2 regions of the Agromyces mariniharenae genome follow, and region 2 is predicted to be linked to the other one. Evidence: predicted binding sites of a transcription regulator. Region 2 holds the regulator's gene; the other holds the start of a gene.
What was found. The regulator HspR, encoded in region 2, represses chaperone genes until heat shock. The targets are predictions, from matches to a motif close to AAGTTGAGTCNNNNNGACTCAACTT.
Positions count from the first base shown of each region.

Region 1 (3,977 bases), 1.1 Mb from region 2:
TCAGCCCCGTGGGCTGTTCCTGCATTGGCGATCAACGCAGAGTCGCGAAACAACAACTCGCGGAGGGCGAACGCGCCGTCGGTTCGGCCGAGATTCTCGACCTCCGTCATCAGGGCTCCGTCGTTGACGTCACCTCGCTGAAGCCACTTGATGCGCAGCAGCTCGAGGAAATGCCTCAGCAGTGGGTCCGGAAACTGGGTGATCGCTGCGGCAGCGTCGGCCCCGCTCGCGAGCTCATGCTCGATCCGAAACCACTCCTGCATGACCATTGGGAAATCTTCCCAAGCCGTGATAAATGACGGAGCGACCCATCCCGCTTCGTAACCAGACCCTCCGGAAAAGCCAGACAGCGTTCGATCCACCTGATTCAGCCGATCATTGTAGAAATGAAGTGACGAAATGAAGTACGAGCAATGGCCGACGCCAAAGCCCGTCCAGTAGGCCATCATCTCGTGGAGGACACTCCATTCAAACGTGTTAATTCCCGAGAATCCCCACACGATGTCGTTCGATCGAATCGCCACGTTCATGTCGAGGCGCCCGTCCCGCTGGATGAAATGAATCCAGTTGTTGCAAGGAACGTCGCGAGTCTCGATAAAGTCACGGGCGGGGTCGAAGATGTTGATTACAGCACGCCGCGTCAGCGGGTCATTGAGCAAGAGTTGCCGGACCTCATCCACTTGGTCAGTTCCGGCCCAATCGCGGATGCGAGGTCCATACGCACCTCGCCAAACCTGCCCATCGTCCGAATAGTCCGGGGCGCGCGGCAGATAACGTTCGAGATAGGCCACATCTTCACGGCCAGCAATTACCCACATTGTCTCAGCTACGGTGGCCCAGGGATCGTTGCGGCGACCCGGAACGGTGATGAATCGTTCCGTCGGCCGTTCCAGAACAACAAGACGGCTCAGTAACTCCGTAGTGGTAGCCCCGCGCACTTCGACGACTTGTCCACGTTCTCGTAACTGAGCCAGCTCGGAAACAAATGCATGGGTGGCGTTCCGATACTTCATCCGTCCCCCAAAGTCGCTGCCATGACTCGTGCCGGTGCACCCAACACGGCATCGAGCATTGGGCATACCGTACAAGACGCTGGACGAGCACATCTGGAAGCCGTCCCGTCGTGGCCAAGACCGGGCGGTCACCTCGATGGTGGGCCTGACACACGATGGCGACGGGCGGGTCCGGGGCGAGGTTGCTGGATGTGGTGCCCGGCCGGTCCGGTAGCGCGTACGCGGCGTGGCTTCGCAGCGCGCCCGCAGGCTTCACGCCAGCCGTCTAGCATGCTGCGCTGGATCCGTTCCGCGGGTACGCGAATGCGATCCGGGACCGGGACGAGCTGCCCGACGCTGTCGTCGTGCTGGGCGCGTTCCAAGTGGTCCGGCTCAGCGTGAAGGTGCTCGCGAAGGCCCGTCAACGCATGCAGCAGCAAACGTTGGGACACGCGGCGCACACGGACGACCCGCTGTGCAGGATCCGCGGGTTGCTGAGGCACGGTATCGGGCACCTGACTGAACGGCAGCTCGCGAAGATCGACGCGTTCCTGCACTCGGGTGACCGGACTGGCACGTCACCGTCGCGGGCAGTGCTACCGGCAGCTCCGTGCGGTCTACCGCCACGACCAGCCTGTCGACGGGCGAGGGGACGCGGAGAAGATCCTCGAGTCGTTCCACACCTTCCCTGTACACGAGGTCGCCCGGCTCGGCCGGAGCCTGCGGGCTTGGCGGACCCAGTTCCTGGCCTACTTCGACACCGGCGGGGCCAACAACGGCGGCACCGAGGCCATCGACCTCATCGTCGAGAAGATCCTCAGGCTCGCGCACCGTTTCCCAACTCCACCAACTACGCATCCTGCTCGCCGCTGGCAGGCACAAGCCCTGGCGAACCAGACCCGCGCCCCGCTTCATAACGAAGAGCCGGATTTCCGTAGCCCCGGGAAGGTCCGCTCACTTTCGGTGACGACACGAATCCCGGCCGGCCCGCCGGCGTAGTGATCGGGTTCAGCCGCCCGCTCGTCAACCAGCTGGAGGTACGGACGTCTCGCGAGGGTCCGTCATCGGACGTTCGCAAGCCGGTCGGCCCGGGCAGTCGGCTGGCTACGTGGTTGCCGGAGTTGACGCCAGACATCGCCACGTAGTCTTCCGCCAGGTGTCGCAAGCTCAGGTGGTCGCGATTTGTGGTCCGCCTCGTCTGAATAACGAGTCCAATCGCGGGAATACCCACGCCCCCACCGCGTTGAACTTGAGCGTACCCAACTCAAGTTCCCCAGGAGGACTAGGTGCCCGAAGACTTCAGCGACACCGGCGCGAACTCGTTCGACGAGTTCCTCGCCCGGTATCTCGCGGGTGAGCAGGCCAGGCAGGCGCGGTCGATCGACCTCAGCCGGTTCCTGACCGCGCGCACCCAGAGCATCCTGCAGCGTGCCGGCAAGTTCGCGCTCGAGCGCGGACAGACCGAGCTCGACGCGCTGCACATCCTGCGCGTCATCGTCGAGGACGAGGCGGTCACGCAGGCCATCCAGCGCATCGGCGTCGCGCCGGAGCGCATCATCACCGCGACCGAGGCGCGCCTGCCCGCGGCATCCGATGTGGCTGACATCAACGCGGCCACCATCACGCCGTCGGCGTCCCGCGCGCTCTTCCACGCGTACCAAGTGGCGCGCTCGAGCGGCTCGACGTACATCGACCCCGAGCACCTCTTCTTCGCGCTCGTGCTGGGGCAGGATGCCCCGGCCGGCCAGGTGCTGGCGCGCGCGGGCGTGACTGCTGAGGCGCTCACGCAGGGGATGCGGGAGACCGTTGACCCCGAGTCGCTCGGTGACGAGGGTTTCGATACGCGTTCGACTTCGTCGAGCGCTACTCAACCCACGGATACCCCCATGCTCGACAAGTTCGGCATGGACCTCACGCAGCGCGCCCGTGACGGCGAGCTCGACCCCGTTATCGGACGCGTCGACGAGATCGAGCAGACCATCGAGATCCTGAGCCGACGCACGAAGAACAACCCCGTGCTGGTCGGCGAGGCCGGCGTCGGTAAGACCGCGATCGTCGAAGGGCTCGCCCGGGCGATCGTGGAAGAGAGCGTCCCCGAGGCGCTGCTCGGCAAGCGCGTCATCTCGCTCGACCTGCCCGGCATGCTCGCCGGCACCCGCTATCGCGGCGACTTCGAGGAGCGCCTCACCAAGACCATGGAGGAGATCGCCACCCACAAGGGCGAGCTCATCGTGTTCATCGACGAGGTGCACACGGTTGTCGGCGCGGGCGGTGCCGGTGACGGCGGCATGGACGCGGGCAACATCCTGAAGCCGCGCCTCGCGCGGGGTGAGCTGCACCTCGTCGGCGCGACCACGCTCAAGGAGTACCGCCAGATCGAGAAGGACCCGGCGCTCGAGCGTCGCTTCCAGCCCGTGAAGGTCGGCGAGCCGTCGATCGAGGACTCGGTGCTGATCCTGCAGGGCCTCAAGCCCGCGTACGAGCAGCACCACGGCGTCGAGTACACGGATGCCGCGATCCGCTCGGCTGTCGAGCTGAGCGCCCGCTACCTCAGCGAGCGCGTCCTGCCAGACAAGGCCATCGACCTCATCGACCAGGCCGGCGCGCGACTGCGCCTCCGCCTCGGCGTGAAGGTGGACGTGTCCGAGCTCATCGGCCGACTGGCCGAGCTCGAGGCCGACAAGAACGCGGCGGTCACGGCCGAGCACTACGAGGAGGCGTCGCGCATCCGCGACGAGATCTCGAAGGTGCAGGACAAGCTCGACGAGGCGACCGCTGACGCGATCAAGCGCGGCAAGGTTGCGCAGGCCGGCGGCTCCGATGCGGCATCCGACACCATCGTCGACGAGGCGCAGATCGCCGCGGTGATCTCGCGGGCGACCGGCATCCCGGTCAACCGCCTCACCGAGGGCGAGCGCGAGCGCCTCGCCGAGCTCGAGCAGGAGCTGCACGCCCGGGTCATCGGGCAGGACGACGCCGTGACCG
Region 1 covers NZ_VSSB01000001.1:829,055-833,031, reverse strand. Annotated here, with positions in the region: gene FYC51_RS03780 (thymidylate synthase) at 1-1,013, opposite strand, end outside; partial or broken gene FYC51_RS19860 (transposase) at 1,292-1,540, shown strand; gene FYC51_RS03770 (transposase) at 1,554-1,991, shown strand; gene FYC51_RS03765 (ATP-dependent Clp protease ATP-binding subunit) at 2,279-3,977, shown strand, end outside.
Region 1: FYC51_RS03765 (ATP-dependent Clp protease ATP-binding subunit) is a predicted target of HspR. The motif match lies at 2,239-2,263, and genes of this name have one in related genera.

Region 2 (3,977 bases):
GAGGAGGGTGGCGGCCCACCGGAAGTCGCCCGCGTCGAACGCCGCCTGCGCGAGCTCGACGACCCGATCGAGGCCGCCCATCGCGTCGACGTACCGCTGCGCCAGCGCCTGCGGCGGATGCGGCCAGAGCCGGGCCGGGTTGCCGTCGAACCAGCCCATGTACCGCTGGTAGATGGCCTTCACGTTGTGGCTCACCGACCCGTAGTAGCCGTGCGTGCTCCAGGTGCGCTCGAGGGCCGGCGGGAGCTGGATGACCTCGGCGATCTCGGACCCCGTGAGGCCCTGGTTGAGCATGCGCAGCGTCTGGTCGTGGAGGTACGCGTAGAGGTCGCGCTGGATGGCGAGGAATCGCCGCACCTCGTCGGCGCCCCACGTCGGCCAGTGGTGTGACGCGAACACCACGTCGGTGCGCTCGCCGTAGCGCTCGATGGCCTCGGTGAGGTACTGCGACCACACGTGCGGGTCGCGCACCAGCGCGCCGCGGAGCGTGAGCAGGTTGTGCAGGTTGTGGGTGGCGTTCTCGGCCATGCACAGCGCCCGGTAGCCGGGCAGGTGGAAGTGCATCTCCGACGGGGCCTCGGTGCCCGGTGCCATCTGGAACTCGATCTCGACGCCGTCGATCGCGTGGGTCTCACCGGTCTCGCGGATGTGCAGGGTCGGCACGATCATGGTCGCCTCGCCCACGGAGGTCGTCTGGCCGAGGCCGGCGCCGACCTGGCCCTTCGGCCCGCGCGCGAGCACCGCGCCGTACATGTACCCGGCGCGGCGGCCCATCGCGGTGCCGGCGTAGACGTTCTCGGCCACGGCATGCTCGACGAAGCCCTCGGGCGCGACGATCTGCACGGCACCGGAGTCCACCTGGTCCTGGGTCACGATGCCGAGCACGCCGCCGAAGTGATCGATGTGGCTGTGCGTGTGGATCACCGCGACGATCGGGCGTTCGCCCCGATGCGCGCGGTACAGCCCGAGGGCTGCGACGGCCGTCTCCTTCGAGATGAGCGGGTCGACCACGATCACGCCGGTGTCGCCCTCGATGAACGACATCACCGAGAGGTCCAGTCCGCGCACCTGGTAGATGCCGGGAACCACCTCGTAGAGTCCGTGCTTCGCGACGAGCTTCGACTGCCGCCACAGGCTCGGGTTCACCGAGTCGGGCGCGTCGCCGTCGACGAAGTCGTACGACGAGGCATCCCACACCACCGCGCCGCGGTCGTCTCGGATGACCGGGTCGTCGAGCGTGCCGATGAATCCGCGGTCGGCGGCGGCGAAGTCGGCGTCGTCGTCGAACGGCAACGTGGCCGACAGGGCCTCGTTCGCGGCGATGACGGCGTCGGACGCTTCCCGTTGCTGCATGCGTGTGCTCCTTCCCCCCGGGGGAGCTTCCCCCTGAGCGAGCCTTCCGCATGCAGCGCGACGCGCGCAAGGAAGGAGCGGACCCGCGCTACTCGCGGTCGAGGGGCCGCCACACGACGACGGCGTTCTCGCGGCGCACGCGCGTGCCGGTGCGGACCGACACGATGTCGCCCGCGGAGCCGGCGGCGAAGACCCGGCGTCCGGGGCGGTTGAGCATCTCGTCGGCGAGCGCGGCCTCGAGCTCGCGCACGCGGGCACGGAGGCCCTGCACCTCGTCCTCGAGGCCGAGCACGCGGCGGATGCCCTCGAGGCTCACGCCCTCGCTCGACAGCTGCGCGATCTCGCGCAGCTGCATGACGTCGCGCATCGAGTACCTCCGCGACTTGCCGGCCGTGCGGGTCGGCGAGACGAGCCCCATGCGGTCGTACTGCCGCAGCGTCTGCGGGTGCATGCCCGCCAGGTCGGCCGCGACCGAGATGACGAACAGCGGGCTCGACTCGTTCATCGCTGGCTCCTCGCCTTCGCGAGCAGCTCCTCACGCGGGTCCTCGTCGGGCAGCAGCGCCGCGAACTCCTCGAGCTTCTCGCTCGCGTCCTTCGAGAGGTGCGACGGCACGGCCACCTGCACCACGGCGAGGAGGTCGCCCGTGCCCTTCTTCGTCTCGACGCCGCGGCCCTTCACGCGCAGCACGCGGCCGCTCGGAGTGCCGGGCGCGACCCGCAGCTTCACGGGCTCGCCGCCGAGCGTCGGCACCTGGATGGTGGCGCCGAGCGTCGCCTCGGCGAACGTGACCGGCACCGTCACGCGGAGGTTCAGGCCGTCGCGCTCGAACACCGGGTGCTTGCGCACGTTCACCGTGAGGATGAGGTCGCCGGCCTCACCGCCGTCGGGTGAGGGGTGGCCCTTGCCGGGCAGCTTGATCTTCTGGCCGTCGGCCACGCCCGCGGGGATGCGCACCGTGATCGGCTTGCCCTCTGCGGTCTGCAGCGTGATCTGGTCGCCCTTGGTGGCGGTGATGAAGTCGAGCGTCGTGGACGCGGTGACGTCGCGGCCCTTGGTGGGTCCGCCGAAGCCGCGGTAGCCGCCGCTCGGCGTGCCGAAGCGACCACCGCCGAACAGGCCGCCGAGCAGGTCGTCGTAGTCGCCGCCCTGCTGGAACGTGTAGCGGGTGCCCCCGCCGCCCTGGCCGCCGAACATGCCGCCGAAGACGTCCTCGAAGCCGCCGGCGCCGCCCGCGCCGGGCGCGGTGAACCGCGCGCCTGTCCCCATCGCACGGATCGCGTCGTACTCCTTGCGCTCCTCGGCATCGGCCAGCACCGAGTGCGCCTCGCTGATCTCCTTGAAGCGCGCCTCGGCCGCGGCATCCCCCGGGTTCTGGTCGGGGTGGTACTTGCGCGCGAGCTTGCGGTACGCCTTCTTGATGTCGGCGTCGCTCGCGTCCTTGGAGACGCCGAGCACCTGGTAGAAGTCCTTGTCGAACCAATCCTGACTGGCCATCGGCACCTCCTTCCTGAAGTCTGCCTGAAACGATGTGGGCCGGCCCGCGACATCCGGTGCATCGGATGCCGCGAGCCGGCCGAACGGGTTACTGCGGCGTCTTGACGACGACCTTCGCCGCGCGCAGCAGCGTGCCGCCGAGCAGGTACCCCGTCTCGACGACGTCGGCGACCGTGTCGGTGTCGACCTCGTCGGACGGCTGCTGGAAGATCGCCTCGTGCCGCGTCGGGTCGAACGGCTCGCCGACCTCGCCGAACGGCGTCAGCCCGAGCTTCTCGACCGCCGCGCGGAGCTTCGCCGCGATGGTCGCGAAGGGGGCGTCGCCCTCGAGGTCGCCGTGCTTCTCGGCGCGGTCGAGGTCGTCGAGCACGGGCAGCAGCACCGAGACCGCCGCGCCGACCGCGCGCTCGCGCTCGACCTCGCGGTTCGCCTCGGTGCGCTTGCGGTAGTTCGCGTACTCCGCGGTGACGCGCTTGAGGTCGGCGAGGTGCTCGTCGCTCGGCTCCTGCACCTCCGCCTGCGCGGCGTTCAGGATGTCGTCGACCGTGAGCACGTCCTCATCGCCGGGCTCGGCCGACGCGGCATCCGTCGCCTCGACCTCGCCCTCGTGCGCGCCCTCGGGCTGCCGAACCTGACCCGTCTCGGGGTCGATCCGCCGCTTGTCGCGGATGATCGGCTCGTCGTGGTTCTGGTTCTCGTCCGACATGATTACTTCTTCTCGTCCTCGTCGTCGATGACCTCGGCGTCGACCACGTCCTCGTCGGAGGAGCTGCCGCCGTCGGTGCCGCTGGCGGAGGCGTCCTCACCGGGGTTGCCCGGGTTGGCGCCCGCGGGCTGCTGCTGCGAGGAGGCGTAGATCGCCTCGCCGAGCTTGCCCTGCGACTGGGAGAGCTTGTCGAACGCCGACTTCACGGCCGCGTCGTCGTCGCCGGCGAGCGCCGACTTCAGCGCGTCGACGTCGCCCTGCACCTCGGACTTCACGTCCTCGGGGAGCTTGTCGTCGTTGTCCTTGATGAGCTTCTCGATCTGGTAGACGAGCTGCTCGGCCTGGTTGCGCGTCTCGGCGGACTCGCGGCGCTTCTTGTCGTCGGCCGCGTGCTCCTCGGCGTCGCGCACCATGCGCTCGA
Region 2 covers NZ_VSSB01000001.1:1,879,070-1,883,046, reverse strand. Annotated here, with positions in the region: gene FYC51_RS08655 (alkyl/aryl-sulfatase) at 1-1,353, opposite strand, end outside; gene FYC51_RS08650 (heat shock protein transcriptional repressor HspR) at 1,442-1,858, opposite strand; gene FYC51_RS08645 (DnaJ C-terminal domain-containing protein) at 1,855-2,850, opposite strand; gene FYC51_RS08640 (nucleotide exchange factor GrpE) at 2,939-3,556, opposite strand; gene dnaK (molecular chaperone DnaK) at 3,559-3,977, opposite strand, start outside.